Regions from separate parts of the Lysinibacillus sp. VIII_CA genome, predicted to be linked through region 1. Evidence: riboswitches for the same ligand, from Rfam matches in the RefSeq annotation. Region 1 holds a riboswitch; the other holds the start of a gene.
What was found. Region 1 has a riboswitch for S-adenosylmethionine ahead of ACP3VS_RS12270 (methionine ABC transporter ATP-binding protein). Riboswitches for the same ligand answer to the same signal wherever they lie in the genome.
Positions count from the first base shown of each region.

Region 2: linked by a shared signal. The riboswitch ahead of metK (methionine adenosyltransferase) and the one ahead of ACP3VS_RS12270 (methionine ABC transporter ATP-binding protein) in region 1 are both predicted to bind S-adenosylmethionine.

Region 1 covers NZ_JBNFXM010000007.1:187,040-195,725, reverse strand. Annotated here, with positions in the region: gene ACP3VS_RS12295 (glycosyltransferase family 2 protein) at 1-109, opposite strand, end outside; gene ACP3VS_RS12290 (polysaccharide deacetylase family protein) at 106-1,536, opposite strand; gene ACP3VS_RS12285 (nucleotide sugar dehydrogenase) at 1,553-2,878, opposite strand; gene ACP3VS_RS12280 (MetQ/NlpA family ABC transporter substrate-binding protein) at 3,547-4,398, opposite strand; gene ACP3VS_RS12275 (methionine ABC transporter permease) at 4,465-5,133, opposite strand; gene ACP3VS_RS12270 (methionine ABC transporter ATP-binding protein) at 5,123-6,151, opposite strand; SAM riboswitch class I at 6,235-6,338, opposite strand; gene ACP3VS_RS12265 (thioredoxin family protein) at 6,395-6,706, opposite strand; gene ACP3VS_RS12260 (hypothetical protein) at 6,722-7,063, opposite strand; gene gcvH (glycine cleavage system protein GcvH) at 7,155-7,535, opposite strand; gene ACP3VS_RS12250 (arsenate reductase family protein) at 7,617-7,973, opposite strand; gene ACP3VS_RS12245 (acyl-CoA dehydrogenase family protein) at 8,160-8,686, opposite strand, start outside.
Region 2 covers NZ_JBNFXM010000002.1:31,326-40,011, reverse strand. Annotated here, with positions in the region: gene ACP3VS_RS03530 (TIGR01212 family radical SAM protein) at 1-346, shown strand, start outside; gene ACP3VS_RS03525 (tRNA (mnm(5)s(2)U34)-methyltransferase) at 343-921, shown strand; gene ACP3VS_RS03520 (alanine/glycine:cation symporter family protein) at 981-2,489, opposite strand; gene ACP3VS_RS03515 (alpha/beta hydrolase) at 2,616-3,422, opposite strand; gene ACP3VS_RS03510 (gamma carbonic anhydrase family protein) at 3,557-4,069, shown strand; gene metK (methionine adenosyltransferase) at 4,245-5,441, opposite strand; SAM riboswitch class I at 5,726-5,844, opposite strand; gene pckA (phosphoenolpyruvate carboxykinase (ATP)) at 6,236-7,822, shown strand; gene ACP3VS_RS03495 (alpha/beta hydrolase) at 7,907-8,686, shown strand, end outside.

The DNA.
Region 1 (8,686 bases):
CACCTCGACGATTGACAAGGTTTCGGACATTTTCGGGATCAGGAATATTTGATAGAATCCGACGATCTGAGCGCGGTACTGTTAAAACCTCTTTTTTCGTTTTTATCATTTATTCACATCCCCATTTGCATCTTCTTCAATCCAATTTGACATTTTACTAAAGCTATAACCATCTTGTTGCAACTTTTCAATAATTAATGGAAGTGCTTCAACTGTTTTTGTACCGTCTAAGATGTGCATGACAATAACCTTTCCTGGTGCTGCTCTAGATATGACCCGATCATAAATGTCCTGAGCACTGTAATCTAAATTCCAGTCAAAGGAAGCAATATCATACATGGCAATGGTTTTAATTCCGGCAGCGGTAATCACTTTAGCAGTACGCTCATCCATAATTCCTTGTGCTGGTCTAAAATAAAGTAATGGTGGCTCCTGTAACGCATAAGTAAGAGCATTATGGGCCTTCACTAAATCATCTTGTATTTCCTCTGGCGTCATTTTAGTTACATCTAAATGGTAATAAGAGTGACTTGCCACTTCATGACCTTCCTCTAGTATTAACTTGGCTAATTGTGGATTTTTCTCCACCCCACTACCGATTAAAAAAAATGTACTTTTAATATTATATTTTTTTAATACATCTAAAACAGCTTTCACCTGCTGTTCATGTGCCCAATCATCAAAGGTAATGGCGATTTCTTTTTTAGAGGTCTCTTTTCGATAATACAAATGTGGTTCAACATTTTCATAATTCAAATTAGGTTTGACGGCATCATAACCTGCTATTTCTTCTAAAGACTTTGTTAAATATCGCTCATCTATCACATCACTTAAAGTCGTAATGGTGTAATCATGTTTTTCTGCTAATTGTGCTAGTAAAGGAATGGCATCTATAATAGCAGGATTAATATAAGTGTTGAGATGAATAATAGAACCTCTATCAATATATTTGTCAATATAATCAATCAAATCTTGGGCACTTTGCATTTTTCGATCAAGTGGATTAATGGATAAACCTATCACTGCCTTCATATCCAGTGCAGCAGCTGCTAAGCGCATATTATCTGTAATATCACCTGAACGACTTCGAACAAATTTCGGCTTATATCCTAAATGTTCTTCAAATATTTGATTCGTTAAATAAATCTCCTCATAGGTTTGGTCATAGTTTAAAGCTGTGACATCTGGAAATGACAATGTACCGTTTTGTACATCATGGCCTCTTTTTAGAATGTCTCGAACAAGCTCTGGTTCCTGTGCCACACGTAGCCCCTCTAAGAAAAAGGTGGCTTTCATATTAGATTCATCTAATTTCGCCAATAGTAGCTCCATTGTTTGATTATCCGCAAAGCCATTAAACGTTAGAGCTACTTTTGGCTTAATAATATCGACATGACTGATTGAATCACTCATCGTACCATCAGATTCCTTAATCTCTATAGAAGAATCAATTGGTTGAATCGTTTTTTGTGGAGTGGATTGACATCCTGCTAAGAACATCAGGATTAGAAGCCCACATATTTTTAGCTGTTTCATGTCCCACGAACTCTCCTTATAGTCTGTAATAATTTTTATTCTTAAATAAAAAATGGGTATTACGAGTATCAAAAATTAATGAGGCTTCCTGATCAATTAATGAATAATCAATGTTGGAATGATTGGTTAAAATCAACACAGCATCTGCATCTTTAACACTTTTCTCTGTTAAAGGAACTGTGTTTAAAAGAGTTTGTTCTACCGGGAACGTTTGTATATAAGGGTCGATAATCTGTAATGAGCTCTGACTATCAAGTAATTGCTGAATGACTCGTAGTGCAGGAGATTCGCGTGAGTCGTTTATATCTGGCTTATAAGTGACACCAATAATAACAATTTTTGCGTGGCACAGCTCAATATTTTGAATACGTAAGTACTGTTCCAGCCTCTCCACAACAAAATTAGGCATCGAATCATTTATTTTATCTGCTGCTTCAATTAAAGTTGCTGAGATACCATGCTGTTGACCCGCCCATAATAAATATTTGGGATCGACAGGGATACAATGCCCCCCTACTCCTGGGCCAGGCTTGAATGGCATAAAGCCATAAGGCTTTGTTGAGGCAGCATCTATGACTTCCCAAACATCAATGTTCATTTTATAGCACATTTGACTGAGCTCATTGACAAGGGCGATATTGATTTGGCGAAATGTATTTTCCAGCAATTTCTCCATTTCGGCAACTTTGGGACTTGTTACCGTAAATACACTAGTATGAATGACTGTTTCATAAAAACCCTTTGAAACTTCCAAACAATTAGAAGTAACACCGCCAACAACTTTGGGTGTATTGGAAACTGAAAAATTACTATTACCAGGGTCCACTCGCTCTGGTGAATAAGCTAAGAATAAATCTTGACCCACAGCAAAGCCATGCTTTTGCAAAATAGGCTGAACAATTTCCTCTGTTGTCCCAGGATAGGTCGTACTTTCAAGAATAACTAATGCATTTGCTTTAATATAACGCCCGATGTCATGTGCTGCCTCTTCTATATAGGAAATATCAGGAGTACCATCCACTGTTGTAGGAGTCGGTACACAAATAATGACGACATCTACAGAAGCAAGTTTGGAAAAATCAAAGGTTGCTTCAAAATGTTGATCTTTTAATATTTGCTGTATATTTTCTTTCGGGATATCAGCTATATAGCTCTCACCGTTTTGCAACATGGCGATTTTTTCTTGATTTTTATCAAAGCCTAAAACATGAAAACCTTTCTGGACAATTTCAATGGCAAATGGTAGGCCTACATAGCCGAGACCAATTACCCCAATTGTCGCTTTTTTTAATTGAATTTTATTTAATAAAGCTGAGCTCATCGATTTCGTGTTTATCGTCATAACAATAACTCCTTTGGCTAAACTTACATGTAATTTTTATCGCCATTTTTCCGTTATCTATTCATCCTCAATATTTAGTCATATCGAGTATTTTGCAACGTAATAGGTTATTTCTTTTCCTCATCGCCATTCTGTACAAACCCCTTTCTTCTCCACATACTTTAGTATGATTTTTTTAGTCAAAATAGATTAATAAAATCCAAATTTCACAAAAAAACTTTTCTAACAATTATATAGTACTACTCGTAACTAAACAATTTCTAAATAATTTCTTTACTCACGAAAAAACACCTACTTTTTTTTCACATACACAACAAAATAATTCATTAATTATTAAGATATTTAACAAATATATTCAGAGTCACTTATTAAGCGTAAACGAAAAAGATGCTAGGCAACACTGAAGAATGTTAATAAATAGGAATTAACATTTTTCCTTTTCAGGAAGTTGCTAAAAATCCCTCACAGCATTGGCTTTCACCGATACTGGAGGGATTAGACAAACATGTAGAACAGGGGATTATAGGAGCTTTTAAATACTTGATATAGCTATTTTTATTTCCACGGAAATCGACATCCTATCGATAATCACTATTAAAAGCAGGTAAGCAACCTCAAAAGAAAAGAGTACGTAAGTAACTCAATACTTACGTACCCTTTTTTGTAGATTATTGAACAGGTACTACTGCACCTTTCCATTCTTCTAAGATAAAGTCTTGGATTTCTTTAGAAGTTAATACTTCTAATAATGTTTTAATTTCAGGTCTTGATTCATCTCCAGCACGTACTGCGATGATGTTAACGTATGGTGACTCTTTGTCTTCAAGAGAAATAGCATCTTCAATAGGGTTTAAGCCATTATCAATAGCAAAGTTAGAGTTGATAAGTACTGCGTCCCCTTCATTGTTTTCGTACATTTGTACAAGCATTTCTGGTGCTGTATTCGCATCAAATTTAAAGTTTTTAGGATTCTCTTCTATATCCTTAATTTCTGCTGCTGTTTTATCAATACCATCTTTTAATTTAATTAAGCCCTTAGCTTCTAATAATGACAGCATACGACCGTGGTCTGATACCGAGTTAGAAAGTAAGATTGTTGCGCCTTCTGGAAGGTCTTCTAAAGACTTATACTTTTTAGAGTAAATACCAATTGGCTCAATATGAACACCACCAGCATTGACGAAATCATAGCCATTGTCTTTAATTTGCAACTCTAAATACGGAATATGTTGGAAGTAATTTGCATCCAACTCTTTTGATTCTAAATCTTGGTTTGGTAGTACATAGTCTGTATATGTTTCTACTTTAAGGTCAATACCTTTCTCAGCTAAAATCGGTTTTGCTTTATCTAAAATTACTGCATGTGGTGTATTAGAAGCTCCCACTGTTAAAGTAACGTTTTCTTTACTATCTGTTTTATCACCAGATGCTGCATTTGAATCCTCTTTTTTATCAGTACCGCAAGCTGCTAATGCTAGTACAAGTATTGATAAAAATAATCCTGTTAATAACTTTTTCATGTATGACACTCCCTTTATTTTAATGAAAATATGTTAGCGGTAAGAACCGGAATAACCTCAGTTTTATTAACGTTTATCAATTTTTTCTGTAATGAAATCACCTATCCATTGGATGATAAAGACTACTACTAAGATCAAAATAGTTGCCATTAATGTCACATCTTGGCGATTTCTTTGGAAACCGTCTAGGAAGGCTAAGTTCCCGAGACCCCCTGCACCGATTATCCCTGCCATTGCTGTATAACCGACAAGTGCTACAGCCGTAACAGTAATACCCGAAATGAGTGCTGGTAATGATTCAGGGATCAGTACTTTCCAAATAATTGTGGCTGTTTTAGCCCCCATTGAACGAGCTGCTTCAATAACACCCTTATCAATTTCTCGTAGCGCAATTAATACCATACGTGCATAGAACGGAGCCGCACCGATAATTAAAGCAGGTAAAGCAGCATTGGCTCCACGGATTGTACCAAGTAAAAACTTAGTAAATGGAATTAATAAAATAATTAACACGATAAATGGAATAGAACGGAATATATTAACGAGTGACCCTGTTAAAAAACTAACAATTTTATTAGCCCATAACTGATTCGGACTAGTTAAAAACAGGACAATCCCAATGGCTAACCCTAGAATAAATGTAATAACTGTTGAAATGGCCGTCATATATAATGTTTCATATGTAGCCTGCCACATGCTATCCCAGTCTACATTCGGAAAGAGATTAGTTAGCATCTGCAATCACCTCCGTTTGCACTTCCACTGTATTTAAATAGCTTAAGGCTTCAGTCACGTTTGCTTTCGACCCATCAATTTGCACAATGAGAGTACCATATGCACCATTTTTGGTTTGCGAAATATTCCCATGTACAATGCTTACTTCCACATCGAATTGCTTTACTAGATGTGAAATAACTGGCTGTTCTGTTTTTTCACCAACAAAAATCAATTTGACAAGTTGTCCAGTTGGATAATTTGCTTTGATTTGTTCTACTGTATCCTGTGTTTCCTTTGTATTGGTAATTTGCGCTACAAATTTCTTAGTAATGGCAGCCTGAGGAGCCTGGAAAACTTGCAATACTTCTCCACGCTCTACAATTTCGCCTGCCTCCATCACTGCTACACGATGACAAATCTTGCGGATGACATGCATTTCATGAGTAATGAGGACAATCGTTAACCCTAAACGTTCATTAATATCCACCAGTAAATCAAGAATGGCATCTGTTGTCTCAGGGTCTAGAGCAGATGTAGCCTCATCACATAGTAAAACCTCTGGATTATTGGCTAATGCTCGCGCAATCCCTACACGTTGCTTTTGTCCACCAGAGAGCTGTGATGGATATGCTTGATCACGACCTTCTAGGCCAACAAGTGCTATCAATTCCTTCACCCGTGCCTCACGTTGAGCTTTTGATACACCTGCGATTTCTAATGGGAAGGCAATGTTTTCTGCAACTGTTCGTGACCAAAGTAGGTTGAAATGTTGAAAAATCATACTAACCTTTTGTCTAGCTGCTCTAAGCTTTTGACCTTTAATCGATGAAAAAGCCTGATTGTTCACTGTTACTGTTCCTGTTGTTGGTTTCTCTAAGCCATTAAGTAAACGAATCATCGTACTTTTACCAGCGCCACTATAGCCGATAATGCCAAAAATTTCACCCTTATTAATAGTCAGGTTAACATCTTTGACTGCCGTTAATTCGCCATTTGCTGTTTTGTATTTCTTCGTTATATTTTGAAGCTGTATCATAGCGAATACTCCTTTTCTTATATAAAAAAACCCCTCCACTTATAGACAAGTAGAAGGGGTCACGTATTATACGTTGAACCGTTCTCTCATCTTTCAAAGAAAAATCTTTGGGTGATTTGGCACCTTTTCACTATGTGATGGTTGCCGGGCTTCATAGGGCACTTCCCTCCGCCGCTCTTCATAAGAGTTCGATATATTTAATGTTTTAGTAATATATTTGTTACTTTACCACGCTAATAAAGTTCAGTCAATTAATTTTTTTAACAATTCGTACAAAAAAGGTACGGATTGAAAAGCATAAATCTTTTCTGTCACTTTGCCACCGTCACAAACAAGTAAGCACGGAACGCTTTCAATTTGATGCTCAAAAGCAATTTGCTCCAAAAAATTAATATTTGCTTTCCCTAGCTTTAGGTGAGGTAATAGTTGTTCTACAATTGACATCATTTTTGATGCCACTGCACAAGTACCGCACATCGGTGTATATAAATAAAACGCAGCTTTTTCTCCGGACTGTAATGCCGTTTCCCACTGCTCTTTCGACCATTCTTCCATTTAGTTCACGCAACCTTACAAAATATATTCATTATGGATTGAGAAATGCGCACGAAGTAAAATCATGGCTAACACTTTTCTAGGTGTCGTTTCTACTTCCTTATATGTTGGCATTGTTCGTAAATGCTCTGCTTCAGGATAATGTCTGTCCATTAATGCACGTAGCTTATCGCCTGAAGTATCGGCATCAAAAAAGGTAAATAGCTCATAGCCCTCATAGGGATCGATTAGCTCTTCTAATTGATGCACACCAATTGTTCCATTCGTACATAGTATTGTAACATTCTCGTTTAAAATTGGCTCAATTTGTAGCTTATCTGAGCGTCCTTCTACTATCAAGCATTTCCCATCGAACATTACGCCACCTCCATTTAGACATTCCCACTTATACGTTATTATATAATAAAAAACGCCGGTAGTTTCCGACGTTTTTTGATTATGGCTTGTCTTATTCTGCTGTCATCTCTTCGTATTGTTCTGCTGTCATAAGTTTATCAACTTCTGATGCATCAGCAGGCTCTACGACGATCATCCATGCTTTTTCATATGGTGATTCATTAACGAATTCTGGGCTATCTTCTAAATCTGCATTAACTTCAACTACAGTACCTGAGATTGGTGCATATAATTCAGAAACAGTTTTTACTGATTCTACGCTACCGAATGGATCATCCGTTTTGATTTCATCGCCAACTTGTGGAAGCTCAACGAAAACGATATCTCCTAATTCAGATTGTGCGAAGTGCGTAATACCAATACGTACTTTTCCATCTTCTACTTTAACCCATTCATGCTCTTCAGAGTAACGTAAGTCTTTCGGTGTGCTCATGCAAAAAACCCCTCCATAATTATGTAATATATTCACTTTCAGTGTGCCATACTTCTCCTATAAAAACAAGAATAAAAACGGCTATATCCAAGCTTGCTCAAAATCGGATTCTTTAAACCCTAAAGTTACTTTTTTTCCATCTGTTACGAGTGGACGTTTTATTAACATCCCATCCGAAGCAAGTAGCTCAAGCTGTTCTTCCTCAGTCATATCAGCTAGCTTGTCCTTCAAACCAAGGTCACGATATTTCATGCCTGAAGTATTAAAAAACTTCTTCAAAGGAAGACCACTGACTTGCCATAAAGCTGTTATTTCATCCTTTGTTGGCGGCTGCTCTACGATATGTACCTCTTCATAGGAAACGTCATGATCATTTAACCACTTTTGCGCTTTTTTACATGTTGTACATTTGGGATAATGGAAAAATTGAATCGTCATTAAAATGCTCCTTTGCTGTCTTTTTCTGTAGTATACCATCATAATCATCGAGAATGGTGGAACTTCGCTCATTTCCGTAAGTCTATCCATCCATTTTGTATTTTTATCCGTTACTTTGACAAATAATTTATTTGGCACAATAAAAAACTAGCTACCCACTTACGGATAGCTAGCATTTTCCTACGATTAAACGATATATTTTTCTGCTTCAATTAATTTCACAGATGCTTCACGTTTCTTCGTAATGAGGTTGTATGGATTATTACGTGTTAATTTACGTAATGCAGATAATGTCATACGTGCTGCATCACCATCTGCGGAAGCCAGAATTGTATCTTTTGCTTCTTTTTCGATTTCTACAAATGCTTCTTGGCAGAAAATTTGAGTGTATAGCAATTTTTGATGTGCTTTTTCAACGCCATCACGAGCAATCGCTTTTTCTGTGCGTAATACAGCTGATTCCATTGCAAATAATTGATTAGCGATATTAGCAATATTCACTAATACTTCTTGCTCTTGATCAAGCTTCGCACCAAAGCGTTGTGCGGCTAAGCCTGCAGCTAATACAGCAATCTTCTTGGCATTTTTCACTAAGTATTTTTCCTGAGCTAGTGGCTCAGTGCCGATATCCTCTGGCATTAGCATTAGAAGCTCTTGCTGTAAATTTTGCGCAACCTGTAATAATGGCAGCTCACCTTTTAGTGCCTTTTTCA
Region 2 (8,686 bases), on a different contig from region 1:
TGACATGATGATGGAAACAGCTCGTGCAGTGGCCAAGCTAGATGTTCAAGGTATTAAAATCCACTTACTTCATTTATTAAAAGGGACCCCAATGGTGAAGCAATATGAAAAAGGGATGCTTGAGTTTTTAGATCAGGATGTTTATACAAAACTAGTCGCTGATCAGCTAGAAATTTTACCACCTGATATGGTCATTCATCGCATTACAGGTGATGGACCTATAGATTTAATGATTGGCCCAATGTGGAGCGTTAATAAATGGGAAGTATTAAATGGCATCGATGCCGAATTGGAGCGTCGTGGTAGTTGGCAAGGGAAATTTTATAAAGCTGAGGTTGGAAAATGAAACTACAACGAGTTTTACAATATGCTCAGCAGCTACTAAAAGATAGTGTGGAGGAAGGAGATACGGTTGTTGATGCCACTGCTGGAAATGGCCACGATACGCTATTTTTAGCACAGCTAGTCGGGGATGAAGGGCAAGTTTATGCCTTTGATGTTCAAAAAAAAGCAGTGGATGCAACGCTACATCGTCTACTAGATCAAAGTTTGGAGCATCGGGCTCTTGTGTTAAATAAAGGGCATGAAGAAGTAGCCAATTTTATACACAAGCCAGTAGCTGCAGCCATCTTTAATCTCGGCTATTTGCCTGGTAGCAATCATGATATTATTACCAAGCCTACTACAACCATACAAGCTATTGAAGACTTACTTAAGCTTTTAAAAGTTGGCGGTCTAATCATTCTTGTTATTTATCACGGCCACCCTGGCGGCAAAGAAGAGCGAGATACCGTGACTGACTATGTCAGCCAGCTTCCACAAAAATATGTACATGTTTTAAAATACGAATTTCTCAATCAGCAAAATGATCCTCCATTCATCATTGCGTTAGAAAAGATGAAGGATTATCCTACTTTATAGACAATTTAAAAGGCTAACTAATAGTATAGTTGTAACTATTAGTTAGCCTTTCTCTTTACCTATTTATTTTTACGTTCTTCATTATAGTCAACCCAGAAATCTGCACCTTTAATGCCTAGTTTACGAGGATCAAAGACAGGGTCTTTTCCTTCTTTTTTCTGTTTCTCGTAATCTTTTAATGCAACAATGGCTGGTTTCATAATAATTAAAATAGCTAGAACGTTAATCCATACCATTAAACCAAGGCCAACATCCCCCATAGCCCAAGCCAGTTCAGACGTACGAACCGTGCCATAGAATGCTGCGACTAAAATAGCGATTTTCGCAATCCAAATGAAAACCTTTTCGGTACTACCTCTAAATAAATAAGCGACATTTGTTTCGGCGATATAGTAGTAAGCCATAATCGTAGTAAAGGCAAAGAAGAATAGTGCGATAGCTACGAATGGTGCGCCAAATCCAGGTAAGGATGATTCTACTGCATATTGCGTATAGGCAGCACCTTCCTTAATACTTTTAGCAAATGTCATTTGCTCGTCACCCGTTAAGCCACCTTTATTGAATTCCCCAACGTGAATAAATGAATCTGTTCCTTCAACTGCCTTTTCATCTTGTACATTATACATACCTGTAAATAAAATCATAAAGGCTGTAGCTGAACAAATTAATAATGTATCAATGTATACAGACGCTGCTTGGACAATCCCTTGTTTAGCAGGGTGAGATACTTCTGCTGCAGCAGCAGGGTGCGCACCAGTCCCTTGACCAGCCTCGTTTGAATAGATTCCTCGTTTCACACCCCAAGCAATCGCGGAGCCAATAATACCTCCAAATATTTCTTGTGCTCCAAATGCACTTGAGAAAATTAAAGCAAAGACAGATGGTACCTCTGAAATATTCATAGCGATAATAATAATAGCCATAATAATGTAAGCTAATGCCATGAACGGTACAATAATTTGTGCGGCGTTGGCAATCGATTTAACGCCTCCAATAATGATGGCACCGAGTAAAACAACAATAATTAGTCCTGTAATCCAAGTTTCAATACCGAAGGCATTTTCAACAGCTCCTGCAATGGCATTAGATTGCACACCTGGCATAAGTATAAGCATAGCAATTAAAGCAGCTACAGCGAAAATCACTGCAAACCATTTTTGACCCATTCCTTTTTCTATGTAATAGGCCGGTCCACCACGGTATTCAGTATCCTTCTCTTCTTTATAGATTTGCGCTAAAGTAGACTCTACATATGCGGTTGCCGCACCAATGAAAGCAATTGCCCACATCCAAAAGACAGCACCAGGTCCCCCCATCCCAATAGCTGTTGCAGTACCGGCGATATTCCCTGTACCTACACGACCCGATAGAGCGATAGACATTGCTTGGAAGGAGGAAATCCCCTTTTCTGATTTCTCCCCTTTAAACATTAGCACGAACATATCTTTAATATGCCTTACTTGCAGGAACCTTGTAATGACTGAGAAAAAAAGCCCAATCAATAAAATACCATAAATAAACCAAGGTCCCCATAATATGTCATTCATTTTACCAACAACTACATCCATCTTACCCCTCCAATTTGAATTACCTTACTTTAAGTCACTATATTATTACACTTTTCAGAAAATTACAATATTATATTCAAGTAACAATAATTAAGTAAGTATCCTACTATTTAGAAGGGATCGAAACTATTTTATTATATATCCAATTCGTCTAAGAGCATTATTGATAAAATCTCGAATGTACATAAAAATCTCTTCACGCTCTACTTCATGAAATAAATTGTGATAACAATTTGCCCATTCTTTAAATTGAAATTCCGTTAACTCTTGTTGATGAAGCCAATTACGCATTTGTCGAGTTTCCGTAATTTTATCTTTTTCAGCTGTCATAATTAACATAGGCATATTAGGAAATTCGTCCTTAGGTAGCATAACTAAATTTCTCATCATCTGCTGAAGCTCACGATACCATTTCACCGAAACTACAGACATAAATGGTATATCATCCTTCATTTCTTCTCTACCCTCTACGCTACGCGTCAATTTTTCAAATGTCAGGTCATGTGTCAATTTTACATTTGCTGTTAATGCACTCAGGCTTGTTAAAGCATTTGATAATTTACCTGGTAATAGCTTCAATTGCAGCCATGGTGATGTCAAAATAATACCTGCACACTCATACTTTTTCTTTTGCATTGTATGAAGAACTAAAGTAGCGCCTAGTCCATGTCCTATTACAAAGGTTGGTAAATTATATGAAAATGCATTCTCAATCAAATTTCTTGTATATTTATTGTACAATTTGAAGTCCTCATCATGGACACGGGCAAATCTTGCATTGACACCATGATTCGGTAAATCTCCCATGACTATGTGGAAGCCTTCCAATCTTAATTTTTCTATCAGCCATGCATACCAACGGTGGTTTTCATAAGCACCATGAAGAATAGCAATCACAGCCTTTGCTTGTCCATCAGCTTCCCATTTCCACATTTACATAGTCCTCCTAAAAAATAATTACACTTTGATTATATCGAAATAACAGCTCATTTTAATTTTATATTTCCTTAAAGTTGCGTATTTGATACGATAATACTATATCTACAAAAAGAAAAGAGGCGATTCTCATGATTTATCCATTCAAAGATAAAACACCAACGATCGATCCATCTGTTTTTATTGCCGATTACGCAACCATTACTGGAGACGTAACTATTGGAGCTGAATCAACTATTTGGTTCAATACCGTGATCCGCGGCGATGTTTCCCCAACAATAATAGGTAAACGAGTAAGTATACAAGATCTTTGCTGCTTACATCAAAGTCCTAAGTTTCCACTCATTATTGAAGATGAGGTCACAGTAGGACACCAAGTAACTTTACATAGCTGTACCATTCGAAAAAAAGCCTTAATCGGAATGGGCTCCATTATTTTAGACGGTGCGGAGATTGGAGAGGGTGCATTTATTGGAGCCGGAAGTTTAGTGCCTCCTGGTAAAGTCATTCCTCCAAATAGCTTAGCATTAGGACGTCCAGCCAAAGTTGTACGAGAATTAAATGCTGAGGATAAAGAGGATATGGAACGTATCGTACGTGAATACGCTGAAAAGGGTCAGTATTATAAATCTCTACAAAAATAAAAACCTACAAAGAAATTGTACCTTCATAAAAAATTCCTCGCTTTCCATGACACTATTTGTTCAAGGAATAAGGGCGAGGTATTTTTGCAAAAAAACAAAAGGGGCAGAAAAGCCCCTTTTGTTCATAATACATTAGAATAATTTTCTAAAGACTTCAGCACTTTAGCACAATAGTTTACAGCTGTACTTTTATGCGTAATGCGTCAGCTTTATCAGTTTGTTCCCATGGGACGTTTACATCTGTACGACCAAAGTGTCCATAAGCTGCAGTTTGTTTATAAATTGGACGACGAAGATTAAGCATTTTAATGATACCTGCTGGGCGTAAATCAAATAGCTCACGAACCCATTCTACAATTTTGCTTTCCGTCACTTTTCCTGTACCAAATGTATCTACAGCAATGGAAACAGGCTGTGCAACGCCAATTGCATAAGCCAACTGTACTTCAGCGCGTTCTGCTAAACCAGCTGCTACAATATTTTTAGCTACATAACGTGCCGCATAGGCAGCTGAACGGTCTACTTTTGTTGCATCCTTACCTGAGAATGCACCACCACCATGTCGTGCATAACCACCGTATGTATCAACAATGATTTTACGGCCCGTTAAACCAGCATCTCCTTTTGGTCCGCCAATTACGAAACGGCCAGTTGGATTGATAAAGTATTTTGTGTTTGTATCTAATAATTCGCTTGGCACTACAGGAGCAATCACGAATTGTTTTAGATCGGCCTGAATTTGTTCAAGTGTTGCTTCTTCATCATGCTGAGTTGAAATAACAATTGTATCGACACGAACAGGTACGTTATTGTCATCATACTCAATTGTTACTTGTGTTTTACCATCTGGGCGTAAATAAGCTAACTCCCCAGATTTACGAACTTCTGTTAAACGACGTGCTAATTTATGAGCTAAGCTAATTGGTAATGGCATTAACTCGGGTGTTTCATTACATGCATAGCCAAACATTAAGCCTTGGTCTCCTGCACCAATCGCTTCAATATCTGCATCTGTCATAGAACCCTCACGGGCCTCTAAAGCTTGGTCAACGCCTTGGGCAATATCTGGAGATTGCTCACCAATTGCTACAAGTACTGCTAAGTTTTCAGCATCAAAGCCATATTTACCACGTGTGTATCCAATTTCCGCCACAGTATCACGTACAATGCCTTTAATATCTACATAAGTAGAAGTAGTGATTTCTCCTGCTACTAATACTAATCCTGTTGTTACAGTTGTCTCGCACGCTACACGTGCATTTGGATCTTCTGCTAAAATAGCATCTAAAATGGCATCCGAAATCTGGTCACAGATTTTATCTGGATGCCCTTCTGTTACACTTTCTGATGTAAACAGTCGACGGTTTGTCATTTAGTTTTCCTCCTATTACTCTTACAAAAAGTATTTGTACGGTACTCATTACCCATGTCAAGTCCGCTCCTAAGGATTGAACTCTCTCAAGCCGCTGTTGTTGTCATTTCACTTTACGAGAAAAAATAACTGCTACTTAAAAACACGAGGATTTCGAAAGACCCGTCATTATAATAAGGAAAGAACTACATATACTTACCTTTACATTAATTTTTAACAATAAAAAAATCCTTTTCTCACGTTACTATACATGAGGAAAGGAATAATGACTTCGTTACCTTTCACTCTTATCGTTCAAGGGATTTTCCCTTGCATCAGGTTGGCACCAACGCATGTTGTGAAATAATACATGCAGGTTGCCGGGTTTCACAGGGCCTGACCCTCCACCAGCTCGGGATAAGAGTATCCGTTCAATTTTCATGTTACTGAAAAGGTCAATCGTTGTCAAATATTTTCTTATGTATTACTGTATAGAAAGGAAGAACAAAATTATCACCATAAAATTTTCATACTTGGGTGATGATGTAAATAGAAGAAATTTAATCCCTACAACATACCTAGCTTCTTGTGGTAACATATGTGTGGCTCAAATTTTAGACAATTTACTGTAGCATTGAATGTTTTCTACTCGAAAAACATTATTTTTTGTCAGTTTATTGAAAAGTAATAAAAACTCTAAAATAATTTCTTAATTAGTATAGATTATTTAACCCATTGTGTTATACTATTTTTGAAATTAAGAAAAAATCCCTCTAAACCAAGGGAATACTATAAAAAAGGATGGTATTTAATCGATGAATTCAGTAGAAATTGCAAACGAACTGAAGGAATTATTAAACGGCGGTAACATTAATGTTCAACTTTCAGTACCACAATTAGCAGAAAAAGCTACTTCTCGTGGTGAGGCAATGTTAACAGTAGATGGCGCAGTTCGTGCAGAAACTGGCAAATACACTGGTCGTTCACCTAAAGATAAATATACAGTAGAAGAAGAAAGCACAAAAGATCAAATTGACTGGGGTAAAGTCAATCAACCAATTTCCTCTGAAGTGTTCGATAATCTGTATGTAAAAGTAATAAAATATTTAAAAGAACGTGATGAATTATTCGTATTCAAAGGTTTTGCTGGTGCTGACAAAGATTCACAATTAAGCATCCAAGTGATTAATGAATACGCTTGGCACAACCTTTTCGCTCATCAATTATTTATCCGTCCGACTAAAGAAGAATTAGCTTCGCATGTTGCAGACTTCACTGTCATCTCAGCTCCTAACTTTAAAGCAGATCCTGCGGTTGACGGTACTGCTTCTGAAACATTCATCATTGTATCACTTGAAAAGAAAATTATCTTAATTGGTGGTACTGAATATGCTGGTGAAATGAAAAAATCTATTTTCGGAATTATGAACTACTTATTACCACAACAAGGAATCCTTTCTATGCACTGTTCAGCAAACGTTGGTGAAGCTGGCGATGTAGCATTATTCTTCGGTTTATCTGGTACTGGTAAAACGACATTATCCGCTGATCCAGACCGTAAGCTAATCGGTGACGATGAACATGGTTGGTCTGATAATGGAGTATTCAACATTGAGGGGGGTTGCTATGCAAAAACGATCAACCTTTCTGCTGAGAAAGAACCAGAAATCTACAATGCAATCCGCTTCGGTTCTGTTTTAGAAAACGTAGCTGTTGATCCAGAAACTCGTATTTGTGACTATGATGATGGCTCATTAACAGAAAATACACGTGTAGCTTATCCAATCCAATACATCGAAAATATTGTTGATCCATCTGTAGCAGGTCATCCAAAAACAATCATTTTCCTAACAGCTGATGCGTTTGGCGTATTACCTCCTATCAGCAAATTAACAAAAGAGCAAGCTATGTATCACTTCTTAAGTGGTTTCACTTCAAAACTTGCTGGAACTGAACGTGGTGTAACAGAGCCAGAACCAGTATTCTCTACTTGCTTCGGTTCTCCATTCCTTCCACTTCCTGCAACAGTGTATGCAGAAATGTTAGGTCAAAAAATTGATGAACATGGCGCACAAGTATACCTAGTGAACACTGGTTGGACTGGTGGCGAATATGGTACTGGTAGCCGTATGAAGCTTTCTTATACACGTACAATGGTACGTGCAGCTATCGATGGTAAATTAACAAATGTTGAAACGACACAAGATGCTGTCTTTGGCTTACACATCCCAACAGCAGTTGAAGGTGTACCTTCGCAAGTGTTAAATCCTCGTGAAGCATGGGCAGATAAAGCTGCATACGATGCTAAAGCTGCTGAACTTGCAGGCTTATTCAACGAAAACTTCAAGAAATTTGCAAACGTTTCGGAAGCCATTACTACACTTGGTGGTCCATTAAAATAACAACTAGAACAAGAAAAGGGAACGATATGATTCGTTCTCTTTTTCTTTCCCATACATAAACAGAAGCTAATATAGGAGATACATATGAAAAGAAAATACAAATTACTAGTAGCATTAATTACTATATTATTGGCATTAATTATTGGTGCTGGTTTTTTTGCAGGCAACTACTTTTATAATCTGGCATTAAATCCTGATACTGATAAAACAGCAGTTCTAGATGCCCCCCACAATCTAATCGATAGCAATTCAGATGAAGCTCGAGAGAAAGAGGCACGTGAGCAATGGTTTAACAAGCATTCTGAGGAGAAGTCAATTCCATCCTTTGATTCCCTTAAGCTGCATGCATACTCTATCCAAAACAGCCATCCCACAGACAAATGGGCAATTATCTTTCATGGCTATTCAAGTGATGGTACACAAATGACTAAGTATGCTAAACAATTTTATGATATGGGCTATCATGTACTCATTCCCGATGCAAGAGGACATGGTCAAAGTGAAGGTGATTATATCGGCATGGGGTGGCATGATCGTTTTGATGTGGTTTCATGGATTGACGACATTGTAAATATGAATGAAGATGCTGAAATCGTTCTATTTGGGGTTTCGATGGGAGGAGCCACTGTCATGATGGCTTCAGGCGAGGATTTGCCCTCAAATGTAAAGGCAATTATTGAGGATTGCGGGTATTCTTCCGTATGGGATGAATTTTCCTATCAGTTACAAGCCATCTTTCACTTACCTTCTTTCCCAATTATGCAATTCTCTTCGGTCGTAACTAAACTAAAAGCAGGCTATACACTAGCAGAAGCTAGTGCTGTTGATCAAGTGGCAAAATCGAAAACCCCTATGCTGTTTATT